3 regions of the Zeimonas sediminis genome follow, and region 1 is predicted to be linked to each of the others. Evidence: predicted binding sites of a transcription regulator. Region 1 holds the regulator's gene; each other region holds the start of a gene.

Region 1 (7,131 bases):
AGGTGTCGCCGTTCGTGGACAGCACCTCGAACTGCTGCTCGCCGTCGACGTCGGCGATCTCGATGATCGAGATGTCGAAGGTGCCGCCGCCCAGGTCGTAGACCGCGATCTTGCGATCCTTGCCGCCGCCCTTGTCCAGGCCGAAGGCGAGCGCGGCCGCGGTCGGCTCGTTGATGATCCGCTTCACTTCCAGGCCGGCGATCCGGCCGGCGTCCTTCGTGGCCTGCCGCTGGCTGTCGTTGAAGTAGGCCGGAACCGTGATCACGGCCTCGGTGACTTCCTCGCCGAGGTAGTCCTCGGCGGTCTTCTTCATCTTGCGCAGCACCTCGGCCGACACCTGCGGCGGCGCGAGCTGCTTGTCGCGCACCTTGACCCAGGCGTCGCCGTTGTCGGCCTTGACGATCTCGTAAGGCATCAGCGCGATGTCCTTCTGGACCTCCTTTTCCTGGAACTTGCGGCCGATCAGCCGCTTGACCGCGTACAGCGTGTTCCTCGGATTGGTGACCGCCTGACGCTTGGCCGGCGCGCCGACCAGGATCTCGCCGTCTTCCATGTAGGCGATGATCGACGGCGTGGTGCGCGCGCCTTCCGAGTTCTCGATGACCTTGGGCTGGCCGCCCTCCATGATCGCGACGCAGGAGTTCGTGGTTCCCAGGTCGATGCCGATGATCTTGCCCATCTGTGGATTCCTCAGTGTCTGGATGACTTGCGATTCAAGATGCGTGTTCGGGGCCGGATTTCAAGTCGCAACCGCTGCGCGCCGGCGGCCTGTCCCGTTCAGCCCTGCGCCACGGTGACCAGCGCCGGACGCAGCACGCGGTCGTTGATCAGGTAGCCCTTCTGCAGCACGGCCACCACGTGGTTGGCCGCCACCGGCGGATTGGCGGTATTGCCCGGCACCATCGAGATCGCCTGGTGCAGGTTCGGGTCGAACTTCTGGCCTGCCGGCTCGATCGCGAGCAGCTTGTTCTTCTCGAAGACCGAGGCGAGCAGGCGCAAGGTGGCCTCGACGCCTTCCTTCAGGTTCTCGATCGACGGCGACTCGGTGGCCAGCGCCAGCTCCAGGCTGTCACGCACCGGCAGCAGCGCCTCGGCGAAGGACTCGATCCCGTACTTGTGGGCCTTCGAGACCTCTTCCTGGCCGCGGCGGCGGACGTTCTCGGCCTCGGCGACCGCGCGCAGGTGCTGGTCCCTGAGTTCGGCGCACCGCGCCTCGAGCTCGGCGCACTTCGCCTCGAGCTCGGCGAGCCGGTCGGCGCCCGGCGGCGGCGCCCCCTCGCCGGACTGCTGCGAGCCGGCTGCCGGCCGGGAGGCCTCGGCCTGCGCTGCCGTCTCGTTTCCGGAACGCTGGGGAGCCGCGTCGGGCCCTGCTCGCTGCTCGTCGGTCATGCAATCCTCTCGAGAAAAATCAAAGACTTGCCGGGCTTGCGCCGGCTCAAAACCGAAATATCGGGGCGGTCGCCGGCGATTTCAAGCCGCGCCGCCGCCCGGCGCACGCCGCCGGCACGGAAACGGCGGCCGAGACCGGCACGGGCGCCCGCGCAGCCGCGCGCGCCGGCCGTAAACCGGGTCAGGCCTTCGCGCCGGCCGCGAGCGCCCGTTCGCGGCGGCGCGCCAGCGCTTCGCTGCGCCGGGCGGCCTGCTCCGGATCGGGCCGAAGCGTGTCCCAACCCGACAGGTGGCGCAAGGCGAGCCTGCCGAGCGCGTCGACGAAGGCCGGCGAGTCGTTCAGGCAGCCGATGTAGCGATAGTCGGTGCCCCCGCTCTCGAGGAAGGCCTGCTTGCCCTCGATCGCGATCTCCTCGAGGGTCTCGAGGCAGTCGGACACGAAGCCCGGGCAGACGACGTCGACCCGCCGGACGCCGGACTTGCCCAGCTCGCGAAGCGTGGGCTCGGTATACGGCTGCAGCCACTCGGCCCGGCCGAAGCGCGACTGGAAGGTGACCGTCCAGTCCGACCGGCCGAGCCCCAGGCGCTGGGCGAGCAGCCGGCCGCTGGCCAGGCACTCGCAATGGTAGGGGTCGCCCGCCAGCAGGGTGCGCTTCGGCACCCCGTGGAAGCTCATGACCAGCCGATCGGGCGGGCCGTCCTTCTCCCACTGGTCGCGGATCCGGGCGGCCAGCGCGTCGAGCCAGGCGTCGTCGTCGTGGAAGTCGCGCACCCAGCGCAGCTCGGGCTGGTTGCGCCAGCCGGCGAGCTCGGCATTGACCGCGTCGATCGCGGTGGCCGTCGTCGAGCCGGCGTACTGCGGATAGAGCGGCAGGACCAGTATCCGCTTCGTGTTGCGCTCGCGCAGCTGGCGCAATACCTTCGGGATCGAGGGGTTGCCGTAGCGCATCGCGAACGCCACGTCGACCTCGTGACCGGCATTGCCGAGCCAGCCGCGCAGCAGCGTGGCCTGCTTCGCGGTGTTCACCATCAGCGGCGAGCCCTCGGGCGTCCAGATCGTCGCGTACTTGTGCGCCGACTTGGCCGGGCGCGTGCGCAGGATCACGCCGTGCAGGATCGGCTTCCAGACCGCCGCGGGGATCTCCACGACCCGCGGATCCGACAGGAACTCGCGCAGGTAGCGGCGCACCGCGGCGGTTTCGGGCGCATCGGGCGTGCCGAGCTGCACGAGCAGCACCGCGGTGCGCTCGGGCATCGAGTGGTCGAAGGCCGAAGCCGAGGTGAAGGGCATCGCGCGCCGCCTCAGGCCAGCTGGAAGAACGGCGCCGGGCGCAGGATCTTGTTCTCCATCGACGCCAGCAGCGGCGAGGCCTTCGCCAGGTAGGCCTGCCAGTCCGGGTCGGCCGCCAGCCCGGCGCGCCGCTGCTCGCGGTCGGCCAGGCTCTCGTACTTCCACATGTGGACGACCTGGTTCAGCGGGCCGATGTCGTGCGACACGAACCAGCCGAAGGGCTCGCCCAGGTAGCGCTTCTGGATCGGCAGGCCCTGCTCGCCGTAGATCTTCAGGAACTCGTTGAGCTTGCCGGGGTGGACCTGGTAGGTGCGGTGGTCGATCAGCATTTTCTTGGGTGGGCAGGGGGAATGGGGAAGGGGGAAGGGAACAATGTGCGGCGGCGCGCGGCCGGCCGGGCCGTCCGTGGCTCAGCCGGTGTCTTGGCCTCGGGTCGGCGCCGCGCCGTGGCTCAGCGCAGAGGACACCAGCCTGGCGGTGATGTCGACGATCGGGATCACCCGCTCGTAGGCCATGCGGGTGGGGCCGATCACGCCCAGCGTGCCGATGATCCGGCCGTCGGCCTCGTAGGGGGCGACGACCACGCTCAGCTGGTCCATCGGCACCAGCTCGGACTCGCCGCCGATGAAGATCTGCACGCCCTGCGCCCGGCTGGAGGCGTCGAGCAGCTGCACCAGGCCGGTCTTCTGCTCGAACAGGTCGAACAGCCGGCGCAGCCGGTCGACGTTGTCGGCCAGGTCGGCCACGCCGACCAGGTTGCGCTCGCCCGAGATCACGACCGGATCGGCCTCTTCGGTGAGCGCCCGGGTGCTGGTCTCGACCGCCTTCTGCATCAGCGCGGTGATGTCGTCGCGCAGCGTGGCCAGCTCGCGCTGCAGCCGCTCGCGGATCGCGCCGAAGTCCAGCCCGGCGAAATTCTGGTTGATGTAGTTGGCCGCCTCGATCAGCTGCGACGACGTGTAGTCGCGCTCGGTGGTCAGGATGCGGTTCTGGACGTCGCCCTCGGGGGTGACGATGATCAGCAGCAGGCGGCGCTCGGACAGGCGCAGGAACTCGACCTGCCTGAACAGCGACGCTCGCCGCGGCGTCATGACGACGCCGGCGAAGTGCGACAGGCTGGAGAGCAGCGAGGCCGCGGTGGACAACACCCTCTGCGGCTCGTCGGCGCGCAGCCTGCCCTCGATCTGCTCGGTCTGCTCGTGCTCGAGCGGCTGCACGGTGAGCAGCGTGTCGACGAACAGCCGGTAGCCACGCGGCGTGGGGATCCGCCCCGCCGAGGTGTGGGGGCTGGCGATCAGCCCCATTTCCTCGAGGTCGGCCATCACGTTGCGGATCGTGGCGGGCGAAAGGTCGAGGCCGGAGTGCCGCGACAGCGTGCGCGAGCCGACCGGCTGTCCGTCCGCGATGTAGCGTTCGATCAGGGTCTTGAGCAGCGTCTGGGCGCGGGAGTCGAGCATGCGTTCATTTTAGAGCCAGTTCCGGAATCGGGGGCTTTCGGCCTAGGCCCGATGCACGAGGCCGAGGGCCGCGATCCGCCCCGGTCCTTGTGGTGTAATGCGCTCCGATGAGACCCCCGTTCCGCACCGTCGCCCTGGCCGGGCGCTACCAGACCGAAGGCGTCGCGCCGGCGATCGCCCAGATCGGCGACTACCTGCGCGGGCGCGGGCTCTCGGTGCTGCTCGAGCGCGGCACCGCCGAGTCGATCGGCCGGGCCGAAGACGCGGCCGACACCGAGGAGATCGGCCACCGCGCCGACCTCGCGGTCGCGATCGGCGGCGACGGCACCATGCTCGGCCTCGCCCGCGAGCTGGCGCCCTACGAGGTGCCGCTGGTCGGGATCAACCACGGGCGGCTCGGCTTCGTCACCGACATCGCGCTCGAGAACTGGCACGACGCGCTGGGCATGATCCTCGACGGCCACTACCACGCCGAGGAGCGCACGCTGCTCACCGCGCGGGTCGTGCGCGACCAGGAGATCGTCTGGAACGCGCTGGCGATGAACGACGTGGTGGTCAACCGCTCGTCGCGCGCCGGCATGATCGAGCTGCAGGTGCACGTCGACGACCTGTACATGTACAGCCAGCGCGCCGACGGCCTGATCGTCGCCACGCCGACCGGCTCGACCGCCTACGCGCTGTCGGCCAACGGCCCGATCCTGCACCCGCAGGTGCAGGGGATCGTCATGGTGCCGGTGGCCCCGCAGGCGCTGTCCAACCGCCCGATCGTGCTGCCCGACGACGTCACCATCACGATCCGGGTCGTCGAAGGGCGCGAGCCCCGCGTGGCAGGCGACATGCAGGTGTTCAGCGACCTGCACGTGGGCGACGACATCATCATCCAGCGCGCGCCCTTCCGCAGCCGCTTCCTGCACCCGCCCGACTACACCTACTACGCCACGCTGCGCGGCAAGCTCAACTGGCACGAACTGCCGATCCTGCAGCATCGACGCCGCTGACCATGCTGCTCGCCCTGCGCCTGCGCGATTTCGTCATCGTCGACGAGGCCGAGCTCGAGTTCGGCCCCGGCTTCACCGTGCTGTCCGGCGAGACCGGCGCCGGCAAGTCGATCCTGCTCGACGCGCTCGCCCTGGCCATGGGCGGACGGGCCGACGCCGGCGTGGTGCGCGAAGGCGCGAGCCGGGCGGACATCTGCGCGGTGTTCAGCAGCGAGCCCGGGCTCGACGCCTGGCTGGCCGAGCGCGAGCTCGCCGGCGATCCTGGCAGCGTGCTGCTGCGCAGGGTCGTCGACGCCGACGGCCGCTCGCGGGCGCTGGTCAACGGCAATCCGGCCACCGCCGCCCTGCTGCGCGAGCTCGGCGAGCGGCTGGTCGACATCCACGGCCAGCATGCCGCGCAATCGCTGCTGCGGGCCGACGGCCAGCGCCTGCTGCTCGACGCCTATGCCGGCCTGACCGACGATGCGCGCGCGCTCGGCGAGGCCTGGTCGGCCTGGCGGGCGCTGGCCCGCGAGATCGAGGCGGCCGAGACCGGGCAGCGCGAGCTCGCGCTCGAGCGCGACCGCCTGGCCTGGCAGGTCGGCGAGCTCGACAGGCTGCGGCTGGCGCCTGGCGAGTGGCAGGAACTGAACGAGGAGCAGAAGCGACTCGCGCACGCGGCTTCGCTGATCGAGGGCACGCGCGGCGCCGCCGATGCGCTGGCCGACAGCGACGACGCGCTGGCCGGCAGGCTGCACCAGATTCTCCAGCGACTGCGCCCGCTCGCGGCGATCGACGGCCGGCTCGGCGAGGCGATCGAACTGCTCGACAGCGCGGCGATCCAGGTCGACGAGGCCGCCTCGACGCTCTCCGCGTATGCCGACCGGGTCGACCTCGACCCGGACAGGCTCGCGCAGGCCGAGCAGCGGATCTCGGCGATCTTCGAAGCCGCGCGCAAGATGCGCATGACGCCCGACGAGATCCCCGACGCCCTCGAGTCGATGCGGCGACGGCTCGCCGAGCTCGAGGCCGCGCAGGACATCGAGGGCCTGCGGGCCAGGGCCGGCGCGGCCCGCGAGCGCTACGACGCGCTCGCCGGCAAGCTTTCGGCGGCCCGCCGCAAGGCTGCCGTGCGCCTGGCCGACGGCGTGTCCTCGCACCTGTCCGAGCTGGGCATGGCAGGCGGCAGGCTGGAGATCCGCTGCGAGCCGGCCGAGCCCTCGGCCTCGGGCTCGGATTCGGTCGAGTTCCGGGTGGCGGCCCACGCCGGCGCCACGCCCCGGCCCCTTGCCAAGGCGGCCTCGGGCGGGGAGCTCTCGCGGATCGGCCTGGCGATCTCGGTGCTCGCGGCGCAGGCCAACCCGGTGCCCACGCTGATCTTCGACGAGGCCGACGCGGGCGTGGGCGGCGCGGTGGCCGACGCGATCGGCGCGCTGATGCGCCGGCTGGGCGACGACCGGCAGGTGCTCTGCGTGACGCACCTGCCGCAGGTGGCGGCCAAGGCGCACCGCCACTACCGGGTCACCAAGGAAACCGCCGACGGCCGCACCGTGAGCCGGATCGAGCCGCTCGATCGCCCGGGCCGGGTGGAGGAGATCGCCCGGATGCTCGGCGGCGCCGAGATCACCGCCACCACCCGCAAGCACGCGCGGGAGATGCTCGCGCAGGGCTGAACGCCCCGGGGTGGCCCGCTCCCCGAGCGCCCGCCACCGCGTCTTCGGCGCTCCGGGCTCAGCCGCGATCGGCCGCCAGCCACTCCGGCGCCGGCAGCTCGTTGAACACCTTGCGCAGGCCCTGGCCCCACGCGACCCGGATGTGGCCGAAGTAGGCGTCGTCGGGCTCGATCCGGTGACGCAAGCCGACCCGGCACTCGTCGCGCCTGACGAAGGCCAGGTCGATCGGCAGGCCGACCGACAGGTTGCTCTTTATCGTGGAATCGAACGAGACCAGCGCGCACTTGATCGCCTCGTCGATCGGCGTCGACGGCCGGATCACCCGGTCGATGATCGGCTTGCCG
Region 2 (7,131 bases), on a different contig from region 1:
GTCCTCGCGCACCAGCACCTTCATGCCGTTGGGCAGCGTGCGCTCGAACGTGACGGCGGCGGCCGTCGTCGAAGATGCCGCGGGCGTCGGCGCGACGGCCGGCGCCACGACCTCCCTGGCCGGCAGCAGCGGGGACAGTGCCAGCATCGCCGCGGCGACGAGCGGGCGAGCGATCCGATGGGGCATCGTGTGCACAGGTAGAATCCGGGGCGCTGAGTGTAGCCATGTTCGGATTCCTTCGTCGAAAAAAACCCGCCCAGCCGACCGGGGTCCCCGAGACCGCGGCGGAGCAGCCGCCGTTCGCCGGGCAGGCGGAGCGATCGGCGCCCGAGCCGGCGCAGCCTGCAGAGGCGTCGCCGCTTGCCGCCGCGCCGTCGCGCGTCCCGGAGGCGAAGGCCCCGGGGTCGTCGTCCGTCCCGGTATCGCCGGCCGCGTCGGCTTCTCCGCCGGAACCCGCGCTGGCCGGCGCCGAGCCGTCCGTCGGCGGAAGGCCGCTCCCCGGTGTGGAAGCCCCCGCCGCCGAGGAGCCGTCGTCGGCGACCGCGGCGCCCGCCCGCGCCGGCTGGCTTTCGCGGCTCAAGCAGGGCCTGTCGAAGACCCGCGGCAACCTGGCCGGCATCTTCAGCGGCGCGAGGATCGACGAAGCGCTCTACGAGGAGCTCGAGACCGCGCTGCTGATGAGCGACGCCGGGGTCGAGACCACCCAGCACCTGCTCGAATCGCTGCGGCAGAAGGTGCGTCGCGAGCGGATCGAGGATGCCGAAGGCGTGCGCAAGGCGCTGCGCGGGCTGCTGGCCGACCTGCTGCGCCCGCTCGAGCGCCCGATCGACATCGACGCCGCCGAACCGCTGGTGATGATGATCGCCGGCGTCAACGGGGCGGGCAAGACGACCTCGATCGGCAAGCTCGCCCGGCACTTGCAGCGCGAGGGCAAGACCGTCCTGCTCGCCGCCGGCGACACCTTCCGCGCGGCGGCGCGCGAGCAGCTGGTCGAATGGGGCTCGCGCAACGGCGTGCAGGTCATCTCGCAGCAGGGCGGCGACCCCGCGGCCGTCGCCTTCGATGCGGTCAACGCCGGGCGGGCCCGCGGCGCCGGCGTCGTGATGATCGACACCGCCGGCCGCCTGCCGACCCAGCTCCACCTGATGGACGAGCTGAAGAAGATCCACCGGGTGATCGGCAAGGCGATGCCGGGCGCGCCGCACGAGGTGCTGGTGGTGCTCGACGGGAACACCGGCCAGAACATGCTCGCGCAGGTGCGGGCCTTCGACGAGGCGATCGGCGTGACCGGACTGATCGTCACCAAGCTCGACGGCACGGCCAAGGGCGGCACGCTGGCGGCGCTGGCCTGGACGCGCCGCGACAAGCCGATCCCGGTCTGCTTCATCGGCGTCGGCGAGGGCATCGACGACCTGCAGGGCTTCTCCGCCGACGAGTTCGCCTCGGCGCTGCTCGACTGACGAGCGGCGGCGCAGCCGCCGTGAACGGCATCACGGGCCCCTCGCCTTTCGTCGGCCGGCCGGCCCCTTCGGTTCCCGGTTCGCTGCCCCGGAAGGGTGCGGCCCCTACTCTTTGCGGCGACATCCCTCGGGAAATCCCCCAAAGACCGCCCGTCGCCGAGCATGCCCGATCCGCTGAGCCTCGCGCTCCCTACCCTCTTCTTCGCCGGTTCGATGGCCGGCCTGCTTGCGGCGCTGATCCTGCTGGTCCCGGGCAGCGCCGCCGGCCGCGAGCAGCCCGGCGTCAGGCCGATCGGCTGGTCGATGGCGCTCGGCGCCGCGTCGATGTTCGTCCTGTGGCTCGAGAGCAGGGATGCCGCCGCCGGTCCGGTGCCGGTTGCGGGCATCCTGGCCCTGGGCCAGGCGGCGCTGCTGCTGCAGGGCTGCCTCGGCCTGTTCGGCGGCCGTCAGCCGGCCTGGCTGACGCCGATCCTGCTTGCCGCAGCGGCGCCCGCCTACGCGGCCACCCTGCTGGCCTGGCCGCCGCCCGCGAGCTTCCTGCTGATCGCCGGCCTGCACGCCGGCTTTTGCGGCCTGGCGGCCTTCCACGCGCTGCGCGCCCGCGAGCGGACCGGCCGAAGCTTCCGCATCGGCTTCGGCTCGCTGTACGGCCTGCTCGCGCTGCTGACCGTGGCGCGGGTCGCGGACGTGCTCGCGGGCGGCATCGAGGGCGCGCCCCGCGGCGTCTACACCGAGACGCCCCTGCACGAAGCCGCGGCGCTGGTCTGGGCCCTGTCGCCGCTGCTGACCGCCCTGACGGTTCTAGGCATGCTGAACGCCCGGATGTCGAGAAAGCTCCTGGAGCAAGCGCTCACCGACGAACTTACCGGGGTCCACACCCGCCGGCACCTGCTCGACGAAGCGCCGCGCATGCTGGCGCGCCAGCGCGCGCAGCGGCGTCGCGGCGCGGTGATGATGCTCGACCTCGACCACTTCAAGCGCATCAACGACGACCACGGCCATCGCGCCGGCGACCTGGTACTGCGGCGCGCGGCGCTGACGATGCGCAGGGCCCTGCGCGCGGACTCCCTGCTGGCGCGCTACGGCGGCGAGGAGTTCTGCGCAGTCGTGCCGGTGCACAGCGAGGCCGATGCCGCGGCGGCGGCGGAACGGGTCCGCCTTGCGCTGTCGGCACAGCCGGTCACGGTCGGCAAGCGCCAGATCAGGCTGACCGTCAGCATCGGTCTGGCGGTGCAGCGCGGCGACCTGCGTTTCGACGAACTGCTGGCGATCGCCGACGACGCGGTCTACCAGGCCAAGGCCCGGGGCAGGAACTGCGTGGCCGGGCCGGGCGTGACCGGCGCGGGCGCGCAGGCCGCGGTCAGCCCGCGCGCGCGGCCTCGGCCTGGGCCGCGGGCTCGGCCCGCTTGAAGGCGTCGAGCGTCATGCACTCGTCGAAGATCCGCATCGTGCGCGGATAGCGCTCCAGCTTCGTCTCGTAGCGCCGCGCGTTGAAGATCTGGGGCACCAGGCAGACGTCGGCCATCGTGACCGAGTCGCCGTGACAGAAGCGGCCCGCGCCGCCGTCGGCGAGCTGGCGCTCGAAGGCGGCCAGGCCTTCGTCGCACCAGTGCCGGTACCAGACGCCGATCTGGTCGTCGTCCCGGCCGAGCTCGCGCTTGAGGTACTTGAGCACCCGCAGGTTGTTCAGCGGGTGGATCTCGGCGGCGATCAGCAGCGACAGCGATCGTACCCTCGCCCTGTCGACCGGGTCGGTGGGCAGCAGCTTCGGGCCGGGCTTGGTCTCGTCGAGGTACTCCATGATCGCGAGCGACTGGTTCAGGTGCAGCGGCCCGTCGACCAGCGTGGGGACCAGGGCCTGCGGGTTCACCCCGATGTACGGCTCGCCCTTGTGCTGGCCCTCGGGGAGCCAGATCACCTCCGGCTCCCACGGCAGTCCCTTGAGGTTCAGCGCGATCCGGACGCGGAACGCGGCCGAGCTGCGGAAATAGGTATAGAGCTTCAGCATCGTCTTCTCCCGGGCAGGGTGTGTGGGGGTCCGCGGCCGATCGCCGGGAATCTAGCATCAGTCGGCCCCGACGACCGGGTCTGGCACTCTCGGCCCGAGAGTGCTAATCTTATGAAAAGTCCGGAACTGACCGATCGGTCATTTAGACGCGGCAGCCTCCCCGGACATCTGGAGAAACGAACGCCAATGTCCAAGCAGATTTCGACCGCGATCGTTCCTGCCACCGCCTCGATGTCGATGCTGGCGGTGCCTGCCGTCGGAAACATCGATGCGTACATCTCGGCCGTCAACCGCCTGCCGATGCTGTCGGCCGAGCGCGAAACCGAGCTCGCAAGAAACTTTCGTGAGCGCCAGGACCTGGACGCCGCAAAGGAGCTGGTGCTCTCGCACCTGAGGCTGGTCGTTTCGATCTCCCGACAGTACCTCGGCTACGGCCTGCCCCACGCCGACCTGATCCAGGAAGGCAACATCGGCCTGATGAAGGCGGTCAAGCGCTTCGATCCCGAGCGGGGCGTGCGGCTCGTTTCCTTCGCGCTTCACTGGATCAAGGCCGAGATCCACGAGTACATCCTGAAGAACTGGCGGATGGTCAAGGTGGGCACCACCAAGGCCCAGCGCAAGCTCTTCTTCAACCTGCGCTCGATGAAATCGGGCCCGGGCACGCTCAGCGCCGGCGAGGTGGACGCGATCGCCCGCGAGCTGAACGTTCGCGAAAAGGACGTCGTCGAGATGGAAACCCGGCTGTCGGGCCAGGACATGGCGCTCGACCTGCAGTCGGACGACGGCGAGGAGCAGTATTCGCCGATCGCCTGGCTCGCCGCGCCGCAGGCCGATCCGACCCAGGTCCTCGAGGCCCGGCAGCGCGACCGGCTGCAAGGCGAAGGGCTGGCCCAGGCGCTCGAGGAGCTCGACCCGCGCAGCCGCCGGATCGTCGAGGCGCGCTGGCTGCGCGACGAATCCGAGGGCGGCACCCTGACCCTGCACGAGCTGGCCGCCGAGTTCGGCGTCTCGGCGGAGCGGATCCGGCAGATCGAGGCGAAAGCGCTGCAGAAGATGAAAGGTCTGCTCGCGTCTTACGCCTAAGGGACTCGGGCGGCGCTTCGGCGCCCCCGAATCTCGATCCCCCTTTCCTCCCTCCTCTTGGCCGCCGACGGGAAACCCGAGGCGGCATTCTTTTTGCCCGTCGCCCTGCTGCTCTTCAACGCCTTCGTCTGGGGCGTGTCCTGGTGGCCGTTCAGGCAGCTGAACGCCCTGGGCCTGCACAGCCTGTGGGCGACCGGCCTGTCCTTCGCGCTCGCCACGGCGCTGATCACGCTCTGGCGGCCGCGGGCCTGGCGGGCGCTGGCGACCAGGCCCGCGCTGGTGTGGCTGGTGCTCGCCTCGGGCGCGACCAACGTCGCGTTCAACTGGGGCGTGATGATCGGCGAGGTGGTCCGGGTGGTCCTGCTCTTCTACCTGATGCCGGTCTGGGCGGCCCTGCTGGCGCGCTGGCTGCTCGGCGAACGGATCACCGCGGCGATCATGGCGCGGATGGCCCTGGCGCTCGCCGGCGCGGCGATCGTGCTGTACCAGCCCGGCATCGGCGTGCCGGTGCCCGCGAGCCTGGCCGACTGGCTCGGCCTGGCCGGCGGCGTCGCCTTCGCGGCAGTCAACGTGCTGCTGCGCCGAAATGCCGACTCGACCGACGAGGCCCGCGCGCTGGCGCTCTTCGTGGGCGGCGGGGTGGTCGCGCTCGGCCTGGCGGCCCTGCTGGCCGGCGCCGGCACGATCGCCGCCCCGCCGGCGCCCGCGCCGTTGTGGATCGCAGGCACCGTCGGGCTGGCCCTCGCGCTGCTGGCCGGCAACCTGGCGCTGCAATACGCGGCGGCCCGGCTGCCCGCCTCGGTGACGGCGCTGGTGATGCTTTCGGAGATCGTGTTCGCCGCGCTGACCTCGGTGTGGCTCGGCGGCGAGTCCCTGACCGCGCGCACGCTGGCCGGCGGCACGCTGATCGTGGTGGCAGCGGCGCTTGCCGCGATGCCGCGCCGCCGGCGGATCAGTCCAGCAGCTGGCTGATGTCGTCGGCGAGCGCCTGGGCGCCGACGCCGTAGCGGGTGAACAGCCTGAGCCTGCCCTCGGTGTCGAACACGTAGCTGCCGGCCGTGTGGTCGATCGAATAAGAGCCGCTCGAGGACTGCTGGCCCTTCTGGTAGAACACCTTGAAGTCCTTCGCGGTGCGGGCGATCGTCTCCGGATCGCCCCACAGGCCGACGAAGCGCGGGTGGAAGGCGGGCACGTACTTCGCCAGCATCTCGGGCGTGTCCCGCTCGGGATCCACGGTCACGAACAGCACCTGCACGCGCTCGGCCTTCGGCCCGAGAAGCTTCATCGCCTCGGCGGTCTCGACCATCGTGGTCGGGCAGACGTCGGGGCAGTGCGTGAAGCCGAAGAACATCACTACGACCTTGCCGCGGTAGTCGGCAAGCGTGCGCGTGGCGCCGGTGTGGTCGGTCAGCGTGAAGCCGTCCTTCGCGATGCCGGAGCCGGTGACGTCGGTATTGTGGAACTTGGGACCGCCCCGGTCGCAGCCGGCCAGGCCGGCGACCAGCAGGGCCGCGGCGGCCAGCGCGCCGACCGAGCGCATTGCCCGGCGCCGGCCGGCGGACGCCACTGGCGTCTTCGCTGGCATCGGACCCTCAGCCCAGGTAGTGATCGACCAGCAGCGCGCCAAAGAGCGCCGCGAGGTAGAAGATCGAGTACCCGAAGGTGCGGCGCGCGAGCGCGTCGGAGTAGTTGCGCCACAGCCGCCACGCATAGCCGAGGAACACCCCGCCCAGCACGACGGCGCCGACCAGGTAGATCCAGCCGCTCATCCGGATCAGGAAGGGCAGCAGCGACGTGGCGACCAGCAGCAGCGTGTACAGGAACACGTTGAGGCGGGTGAACTCGGGGCCGTGGGTGACCGGCAGCATCGGCAGGCCGGAGCGGCGATAGTCCTCGATCCGGTAGAGCGCGAGCGCCCAGAAATGCGGCGGCGTCCAGACGAAGATGATCAGGAACAGCACCAGCGCCTCGGGGCTCACCTCGCCGGCGACCGCGGTCCAGCCGAGCACCGGCGGCATCGCGCCGGTCGCACCGCCGATCACGATGTTCTGCGGCGTGGCCGGCTTGAGCAGCACCGTGTAGACCACCGCGTAGCCGACGAAGGTCGCCAGCGTCAGCCACATGGTGAGCGGATTGACGAAGGCATAGAGCAGCGCGGCGCCCGCGCCGCCCAGCAGCCCGGCGAAGACGATCGTGCCGGTGGCGCCGATCTCGCCGCGTGCCAGCGGCCGGGCGCGGGTGCGCGCCATGCGCGAGTCGATGCCGCGCTCGATCAGGCAGTTGAACGCGAACCCGGCAGCCGCGAGCAGCGAGATGCCGGAGAGCCCCGCGACCATCGTGACCGGCGACACCCAGCCATCGGATGCCAGCAGCATGCCGATCAGCGCGCAGAAAGCGGCCAGCAGGACGATCCTCGGCTTGGTCAGCGCGAGGTACTGGGCGGCCAGGTGCCGCCAGCCCGTAGCGGGCGATTCGAGACGGGAAGCTTGCATGCCCTCAGATCTGCAGTCGGGCGCGACGAGCGCGGAAGTTTAGCACCACGAGCAGCGCCAGCAGAACCGCGGCGCCGCCGTTGTGCGC
Region 3 (7,131 bases), on a different contig from region 1:
AATCCGGACCTGAAAGACGCGCCGCGAGAGCGGCGCGTTTTTTTTGCGCGTCCCGCCCGGCCCCGGTCGACCCTCGACCGGATTCGCTTGCCCGGCGGGCCGTTCCGCCCCGGTTGCTCAGCCGGCTCGCACGTCGAGCGGCCCGGGCCGCGCATCGGGCTCGCGCAACATCGCCGCGAGCGCTGCCACGATCGCCATCGTCAACAGCACCCGCCCGACCAGCACGACCCAGACGTCGGCCCCGAGCGCCAGGAACAGCAAGGTGTCCTCGATCAGCGAGTGCGACAGAGACAGCCAGGCGAGCGCCAGGAAGCGGGTGCGCGCCGCGAAGCGCTGCCGCTCGGCCTCCTCGATGATCAGCGCGCCGCCGTAGGTCAGGCCGAGCAGCACGCCGACCGTCGTCACCGGCGCGGCGGCGGGCGCCAGCCCCGAGACTCTCAGCACCGGGCTCATGGCCGCGGTGATCCGCCGCGTGACGCCGGTGCGCTCGAGCACGTCGAGCAGCACGAGCAACGACACGATGATCCCGAAGGTCGCGGCCAGCGACATGGCCGTTCCCCACAGCCACGGGCCCCAGCCCTCGCCCGCGCCGCCGCCGGCCGCTGCCGACGCCTGGAGCCACCCGAGCGAGACCGGTTCGGCCAGCAGCCCGGTGAACCGGCAGAACGCCGTGACGGCCGCGCCGTAACCGAGCGCCGCGCCGATGCGAAGCGCGGCGGTGATCCAGAAGCTCGCCCCGGCGCGCCTGACGATCGCCTGCTCGACCGGGATGCCGTGCGCGAACAGGATCATCGCCGCGAGCGCGCTGAACTGCGCGACGCTCATTTCCAGCGTCGGGGCGAAGCCGATCAGGGCGCCTATCGCCGCATAGACGCCGACGAAGACCCCGGTCACCCAGATCATCCCCGCCTCGGCCGGCAGGCCCAGCCAGCCCATCGCCGGCGCGATCGCGCGGGCGATCGCGTCGATCCACCCGAGCTCCTGACCGATCTTCACCGCGATCATGACCGGGAGCATGACCTTGACGAGCGCGAGGAACAGCCGGCGGCTGCGACTCAGGAGCCTGGCCAGGTAGGGCATCGTGGGCGGGGGAAAGGGGGAGGGGCGTAAGGGAGTAGGGGCGGAAGGATAACCCGGCGCGGAGCGGCGGCGGGGCAGCGCCACCCGGACGCCAGACGCATCGGCGGGGCGCCCGCTTGAAAATTTTCGGGGAGCCCCTACAATTAGCACTCGCCAGCGGTGAGTGCTAACAACAACGCATGTCCGCACGTCGCCGCGGGGAACATCCGAAGCCGGCCCCGCCCGGCTTTCAGGTCACATCCGTTCGCTTTTCATTCCAATTCGGAGCCAAATCGCATGAAACTGCGTCCTTTGCATGATCGCGTGATCATCAAGCGTCTGGACAACGAGCGCAAGACCTCGTCGGGCATCGTGATCCCCGACAACGCCGCCGAGAAGCCGGACCAGGGCGAGATTCTCGCCGTCGGCAACGGCAAGGTCGGTGACGACGGCAAGGTCCGTCCGCTGGCCGTCAAGGTCGGCGACAAGGTTCTGTTCGGCAAGTACAGCGGCCAGACCGTCAAGGTCGACGGCGAGGAGCTGCTGGTCATGCGCGAAGAAGACATCATGGCCGTGGTCGAGTAAGCAACAGGTTTCGAGGAGTTAAACGAATATGGCAGCCAAACAGGTTTTCTTCCACGACGATGCGCGTAGCCGCATGGTCGCCGGCGTCAACGTCCTGGCCAACGCGGTCAAGGTCACCCTGGGTCCCAAGGGCCGCAACGTGGTGCTCGAGCGCTCGTTCGGCGCCCCGACCGTCACCAAGGACGGCGTCTCGGTCGCCAAGGAAATCGAACTGAAGGACAAGTTCGAGAACATGGGCGCTCAGATGGTCAAGGAAGTCGCTTCCAAGACCTCGGACAACGCCGGTGACGGCACCACCACCGCCACCGTGCTGGCCCAGGCGATCGTCCGCGAGGGCATGAAGTTCGTCGCCGCCGGCATGAACCCGATGGACCTGAAGCGCGGCATCGACAAGGCGGTCCTCGCCCTGACCGAGGAGCTGAAGAAGGTCAGCAAGCCCTGCACCACCACGAAGGAGATCGCCCAGGTCGGCTCGATCTCGGCGAACTCCGACGAGGAGATCGGCCGGATCATCTCCGAGTCGATGGAGAAGGTCGGCAAGGAAGGCGTGATCACCGTCGAGGACGGCAAGTCGCTCGAGAACGAACTCGACATCGTCGAGGGCATGCAGTTCGACCGCGGCTACCTGTCGCCCTACTTCATCAACAACCCGGACAAGCAGGTCGCCGTCCTGGAAGACCCGTTCGTGCTGCTGCACGACAAGAAGATCAGCAACATCCGCGAGCTGCTGCCGGTGCTCGAGCAGGTCGCCAAGGCCGGCAAGCCGCTGCTGATCATCGCCGAGGAAGTCGAGGGCGAGGCCCTGGCGACCCTGGTCGTCAACAACATCCGCGGCATCCTGAAGACCGTCGCCGTCAAGGCCCCGGGCTTCGGTGACCGTCGCAAGGCGATGCTGGAAGACATGGCCATCCTGACCGGCGGCACCGTGATCTCGGAAGAGACCGGCATGACGCTCGAGAAGGCCACGCTCCAGGAGCTCGGCCGCGCCAAGCGCGTCGAGGTCGGCAAGGAGAACACCACGATCATCGACGGCGCCGGCGAGACCAAGGCGATCGAGGCCCGCGTCAAGGCGATCCGCGCCCAGATCGAGGAAGCCACCAGCGACTACGACCGCGAGAAGCTGCAGGAGCGCGTCGCCAAGCTGGCCGGCGGCGTTGCGGTCATCCGCGTCGGTGCCGCCACCGAAGTCGAGATGAAGGAGAAGAAGGCCCGCGTCGAAGACGCTCTGCACGCCACCCGTGCCGCCGTCGAGGAAGGCATCGTGGCCGGCGGTGGCGTGGCGCTGCTGCGCGCCCGCGCCGCGATCAAGGTCAAGGGCGACAACCCCGACCAGGAAGCCGGCATCAAGATCGTGCTGCGCGCCGTCGAAGAGCCGCTGCGCCAGATCGTCGCCAACGCCGGCGACGAGCCGAGCGTGGTGGTCGCCAAGGTCCTCGAGGGCAAGGGCAACTTCGGCTACAACGCCGGCAACGGCACCTACGGCGACATGCTCGAGATGGGCGTGGTCGACCCGACCAAGGTGACCCGCACCGCGCTGCAGAACGCCGCTTCGGTCGCCGGCCTGATGCTGACCACCGACGCGATGATCGCCGAGGCGCCGGAAGACAAGCCGGCCGCCGGCGGCATGCCCCCGGGCATGGGCGGCATGGGCGGCATGGGCATGGACATGTAACCGGTCCCCGGATCGGTTGCGCGCGCGGCCCTCGCGGTCGCGCGGCCCAGGAAAAAGCCCGGCGAAAGCCGGGCTTTTTCCTTCTTTCGCCGGCCGCTGCGATTCGGCCGCCGACGCGCGCCGCTCAGCGCAGCGGCGCGTCGTCCTCGAAGCGCCCGGCACCGGTGGCGGACCCGCTGGACTCCCGTCCGGGCACGGGCGACGACTCGCCCTCGAAGAGCTCGCGCGGGTAGTGCCGCGCGAAGTCCCCGCGCACCTTGTCCAGGGGAAAGTCGGACCAGGTGCCGTGGTCGGCCAGGTAGGCCATCCGCCGCCGGTTGTCGGCGTCGAATTCCTGGTAAAGCGCGTCGGCCGTGCCGTCGAACTCGGTCGGCCGCACGCCGAAGCGCTCGCAGAGCTCGATGTTGAAGGCCGGCACCGCCTTGAGCCAACGCCCTTCGACGAGCAGTGCCGCGTAGCCGTGGTCGTAGAACACGTCGGTGCCGCCCATCCGCTGGCGCAGTTTCTCCGTGTTCATGTGGTTGACCACGTCGGCCAGGCCGATAGCCGACGCGATGCCGGCCGCCCGCGCGCAGGCCGCCAGCAATACCGCCTTCGGCACGCACCAGCCGCAACCGGCGGCCAGCACGCCGCTCGCCCGGTACTGGCACGGATCGAAGGAGATGCGGTAGGGGTCGTAGCGGATCCGGTCTCGGACCGCGTAGAAGAGCCGCACCGCCCGCGCCCGCTCGGATGACTCGCCGCCGATCGCCTGCGCGACGAACTCGCGGATTGCCGGCGAACCGCTGTCCAGGAAGCGGGTCGGCGCGAGCCAGGGGCGCAGCGCATCGCCCGCGAGGGCTTCCGGAAGTCCGGGAAGGTGAATCCCGCCGTCGGCTGACAACCGGAAATCGGGTCGTGCGTTAGCTTCGTTCATGAAGAATCCCTGCCTCGGCTGCGGCGTATGCTGCACGCAGTATCGCGTCTCTTTCCATTGGTCCGAAACGACCGCACACCCGTTCGGCACGGTGCCGGTCGAGCTGACCGAGCCGCTGCGCCGTCACGAGGTCGTCATGAAGGGGACGAACTCGGCGAAGCCCTATTGCATCGCGCTGGCGGGGGTGCCGAAGGTCGATGCCTACTGCGCGATCCACGGCAGCCATCCCTCCTGCTGCCGGGCGGTGGAGGTCGGCAGCGACCAATGCCTCCGGGCCCGTCGGGCCCACGGCATGCCCGACCCCGAACTCGATCCGGATCTCGACCCGTCTCCGGACCTGGATCCCTCGCCCGACCTGCCGCGCGCGGCCTGAAGCCGGGCCCTCGAGCCGGCCCCGGTCCACCCCGGTTCGCGCCGACGCGGCCGGGGGCGCTGGCCGCCGACGGCCAGGCAGCCGACCGCCCGGCCAGGCGGGCGTCGGCGGCGATCAGCCCTGCTGCGGCTCGCCGACGAAGATCTCGACCCGGCGGTTCTGCGCGCGGCCGGCGGCAGTCGAATTGTCGGCGATCGGCTCGCGCGAGCCGCGGCCGTCGATCGCGACGCGGCTCGGGTTCACGCCGCGATCGGCCAGGTACTGGCGCACGCTGGCCGCGCGGTTGACCGAAAGCGGGTCGTTGATCGCGTCTGAGCCGGTGCTGTCGGTGTGGCCGATGATGCGCACCGTGGTGCCGGGATTCGTGGCCAGCGTCTGCGCGAAGCGGTCGAGGATCGGCCGGAAGTTCGGCTTGATGTCGGCGCGGCCGGTGTCGAAGGAGATGTCGCTCGGAATGTCGAGCTTGAGCTGGTTGTCGGCCGTCTGAGTGACGCCGACGCCGGTACCGGCGGTGGCCTGCTGCATCGCCACCTTCTGCTCTTCCATGCGCTTGGACCAGACATAGGTGCCGATGCCGCCGGCGGCGGCGCCCAGCACCGCCATGTTGCGCGTTGCCGTGCCGCTGCCGCCGATCGCGCTGCCGAGCGCCGCGCCGGCCAGCGCCCCCAGGCCGGTGCCGACAGCGGTGCGCTGCTGGGTTTCGGTCATCGACTCGCAGCCGGCCAGGCCGACCGCTGCGATCGCGAGGATGGAGATGGTCTTCTTCATGATGGTGCTGCTCCTGTTCTCGATTGGGCGGCGCCAGGCGAACGCGGCGCTCCGGGGAGGGGAAGGCGAATTCCCATTCTATCCAGACAGCCGGCCGCGCGCGTCGGCCGATCCGGTCAGCCGGCGACCGCACCGGGCCGCCCTGCCTCGACCACGAAGCGGGCCCGGGTCGCGATGCGCGGCTCGGGCACCTTGACCGACTCGACCACCCTGAAGCTCAGCGCGCAACGCTCGGGCGTCAGCGTGACGACGCCGTAGCCCCGGTGCGTGCTCTCCGCCAGCCTCACGTGCGGGTTCTCGCCGCGCACGCGGTCGAGCAGCTCCTGCGGCCTGCCCTGCGAGGTGATCGAAGTGCCGCAGAACTCGGTGGCCACGACGGCCGAGCGCGGATCGGAAAAGTCGGCCTTGACGTCGCAGACCCAGTTCGAGTGCACGTCGCCGCCCAGCACCACCGGATTGGACGGCCGGCGCGAGCGCATCGCGTCGATCAGCCGCTGGCGGGCGGCCGGATAGCCGTCCCAGCCGTCGGTCCAGGCGGTTTCGCCGGGGCCCGGCCGGCCGTCGGCCCGGGCGAACAGCGTCTGCTGCGCGATCAGGTTCCAGCGCCCGCGCGACTCCGCGAAACAGCGGTCGAGCCAGCGCTCCTGCCCGGCGCCCAGCATCGAGCGGGCCGGATCGCGCAGCTCGGGACAGCCCGCGACGTCGACCACGTTCGAGCCGCCGCGCCCGGGCCGGGGGCAGGCCTGGTGCGAACGGTGCTGCCGGTCGTCGAGCACCATGAACTCGGCCAGCCGGCCGAAGCGATGACGGTCGTACATCCGCATCGAGGCGCCGTCGGGGCACGCCGCCGGCCTCAGCGGCATGTGCTCGAAATACGCCCGATAAGCGGCCGCCCGGCGGGCCAGGAAGGCCGGATCGAGGTCCTGGGCGCGGTCGTTGGCGTAGTCGTTGTCGACCTCGTGGTCGTCCCAGGCGAGCAGCCAGGGCGCGCTCGCGTGCATCCGCTGCAGGTCGGCGTCCGACCGGTACTGCGCGTGACGGATCCGGTAGTCGTCGAGCGACTTCGGCTCGCCGGTCCAGTGGGCCCGCACCCGGTCGCGCCCCCAGCTGCTCTCGTAGATGTAGTCGCCGAGGAAGACGACCAGGTCGAGGTCTTCCTCGGCCATGTGCCGGTAGGCGCCATAGAAGCCCTGCTCGTACTGCTGGCACGAGGCGAAGGCGAAGCGCAGGCGCGCGGGCATCGCGTCGGCCCCCGGCGCGGTGCGGGCGCGCCCGACGGGGCTGACCGCCTGGCCGGCTCCACGGCCAGCCATGAACCGATAGTGATACCAACGCTCCGGCACGAGCCCGCGGACCTCGACGTGGACCGCGTGGGCCAGCGCAGGATGGGCGATCGCGCTGCCGCTGCGCACGACCCGGGCGAAGCGATCGTCTTCGGCCACCTCCCAGCGCACCCCGATCGGCTCGGGCGCGAGCCCGCCGTCGCCCCGGCGCGGATCGGGCGCCAGGCGGGTCCACAGGACGAAGCCGTCGGGCGTGGGCGCGCCCGAGGCCACCCCCAGCGCGAACGGATCGCGCTCGAAACGGCCGGCGACGCTCGCGCAGCCCGACGACGCCAGCACGACGCCGCCGGCCCACGACGCGCAGGCCATCCGCCAGGCGGCCTGGACGACCGCGCGGCGCCGCAGGTGGGGCGGCGCGCCGGCCGCAGCGGCAAACTCGCGGGCGCAGCGCCGGGGCGACGCGAAGGCTTCCCCC

What was found. Region 1 encodes HrcA, which represses chaperone genes, less so after heat shock. Its sites were predicted from a motif close to TTAGCACTCNNNNNNNNNGAGTGCTAA; they were not measured.
Region 2: rpoH (RNA polymerase sigma factor RpoH) is a predicted target of HrcA. The motif match lies at 3,549-3,575, and genes of this name have one in related genera.
Region 3: groES (co-chaperone GroES) is a predicted target of HrcA. The motif match lies at 1,224-1,250, and genes of this name have one in related genera.

Annotation. Positions count from the first base shown of each region.
Region 1 is NZ_JAMQYE010000002.1:305,169-312,299, forward strand. It holds gene dnaK (molecular chaperone DnaK) at 1-679, opposite strand, end outside; gene grpE (nucleotide exchange factor GrpE) at 778-1,389, opposite strand; gene hemH (ferrochelatase) at 1,571-2,680, opposite strand; gene M6I34_RS16830 (NIPSNAP family protein) at 2,692-3,009, opposite strand; gene hrcA (heat-inducible transcriptional repressor HrcA) at 3,091-4,137, opposite strand; gene M6I34_RS16840 (NAD kinase) at 4,245-5,135, shown strand; gene recN (DNA repair protein RecN) at 5,138-6,787, shown strand; gene M6I34_RS16850 (proteasome-type protease) at 6,846-7,131, opposite strand, start outside.
Region 2 is NZ_JAMQYE010000001.1:3,035,809-3,042,939, reverse strand. It holds gene M6I34_RS14390 (M16 family metallopeptidase) at 1-186, opposite strand, end outside; gene ftsY (signal recognition particle-docking protein FtsY) at 225-1,460, shown strand; gene M6I34_RS14380 (GGDEF domain-containing protein) at 1,623-2,870, shown strand; gene maiA (maleylacetoacetate isomerase) at 2,821-3,465, opposite strand; gene rpoH (RNA polymerase sigma factor RpoH) at 3,655-4,551, shown strand; gene M6I34_RS14365 (DMT family transporter) at 4,645-5,523, shown strand; gene M6I34_RS14360 (SCO family protein) at 5,504-6,091, opposite strand; gene cyoE (heme o synthase) at 6,144-7,043, opposite strand; gene M6I34_RS14350 (COX15/CtaA family protein) at 7,048-7,131, opposite strand, start outside.
Region 3 is NZ_JAMQYE010000001.1:1,519,754-1,526,884, forward strand. It holds gene M6I34_RS07080 (nucleoside recognition domain-containing protein) at 118-1,080, opposite strand; gene groES (co-chaperone GroES) at 1,357-1,644, shown strand; gene groL (chaperonin GroEL) at 1,673-3,316, shown strand; gene M6I34_RS07095 (transglutaminase domain-containing protein) at 3,441-4,232, opposite strand; gene M6I34_RS07100 (YkgJ family cysteine cluster protein) at 4,231-4,605, shown strand; gene M6I34_RS07105 (YiaD family glycine zipper/OmpA-like lipoprotein) at 4,720-5,373, opposite strand; gene M6I34_RS07110 (alkaline phosphatase D family protein) at 5,490-7,131, opposite strand, start outside.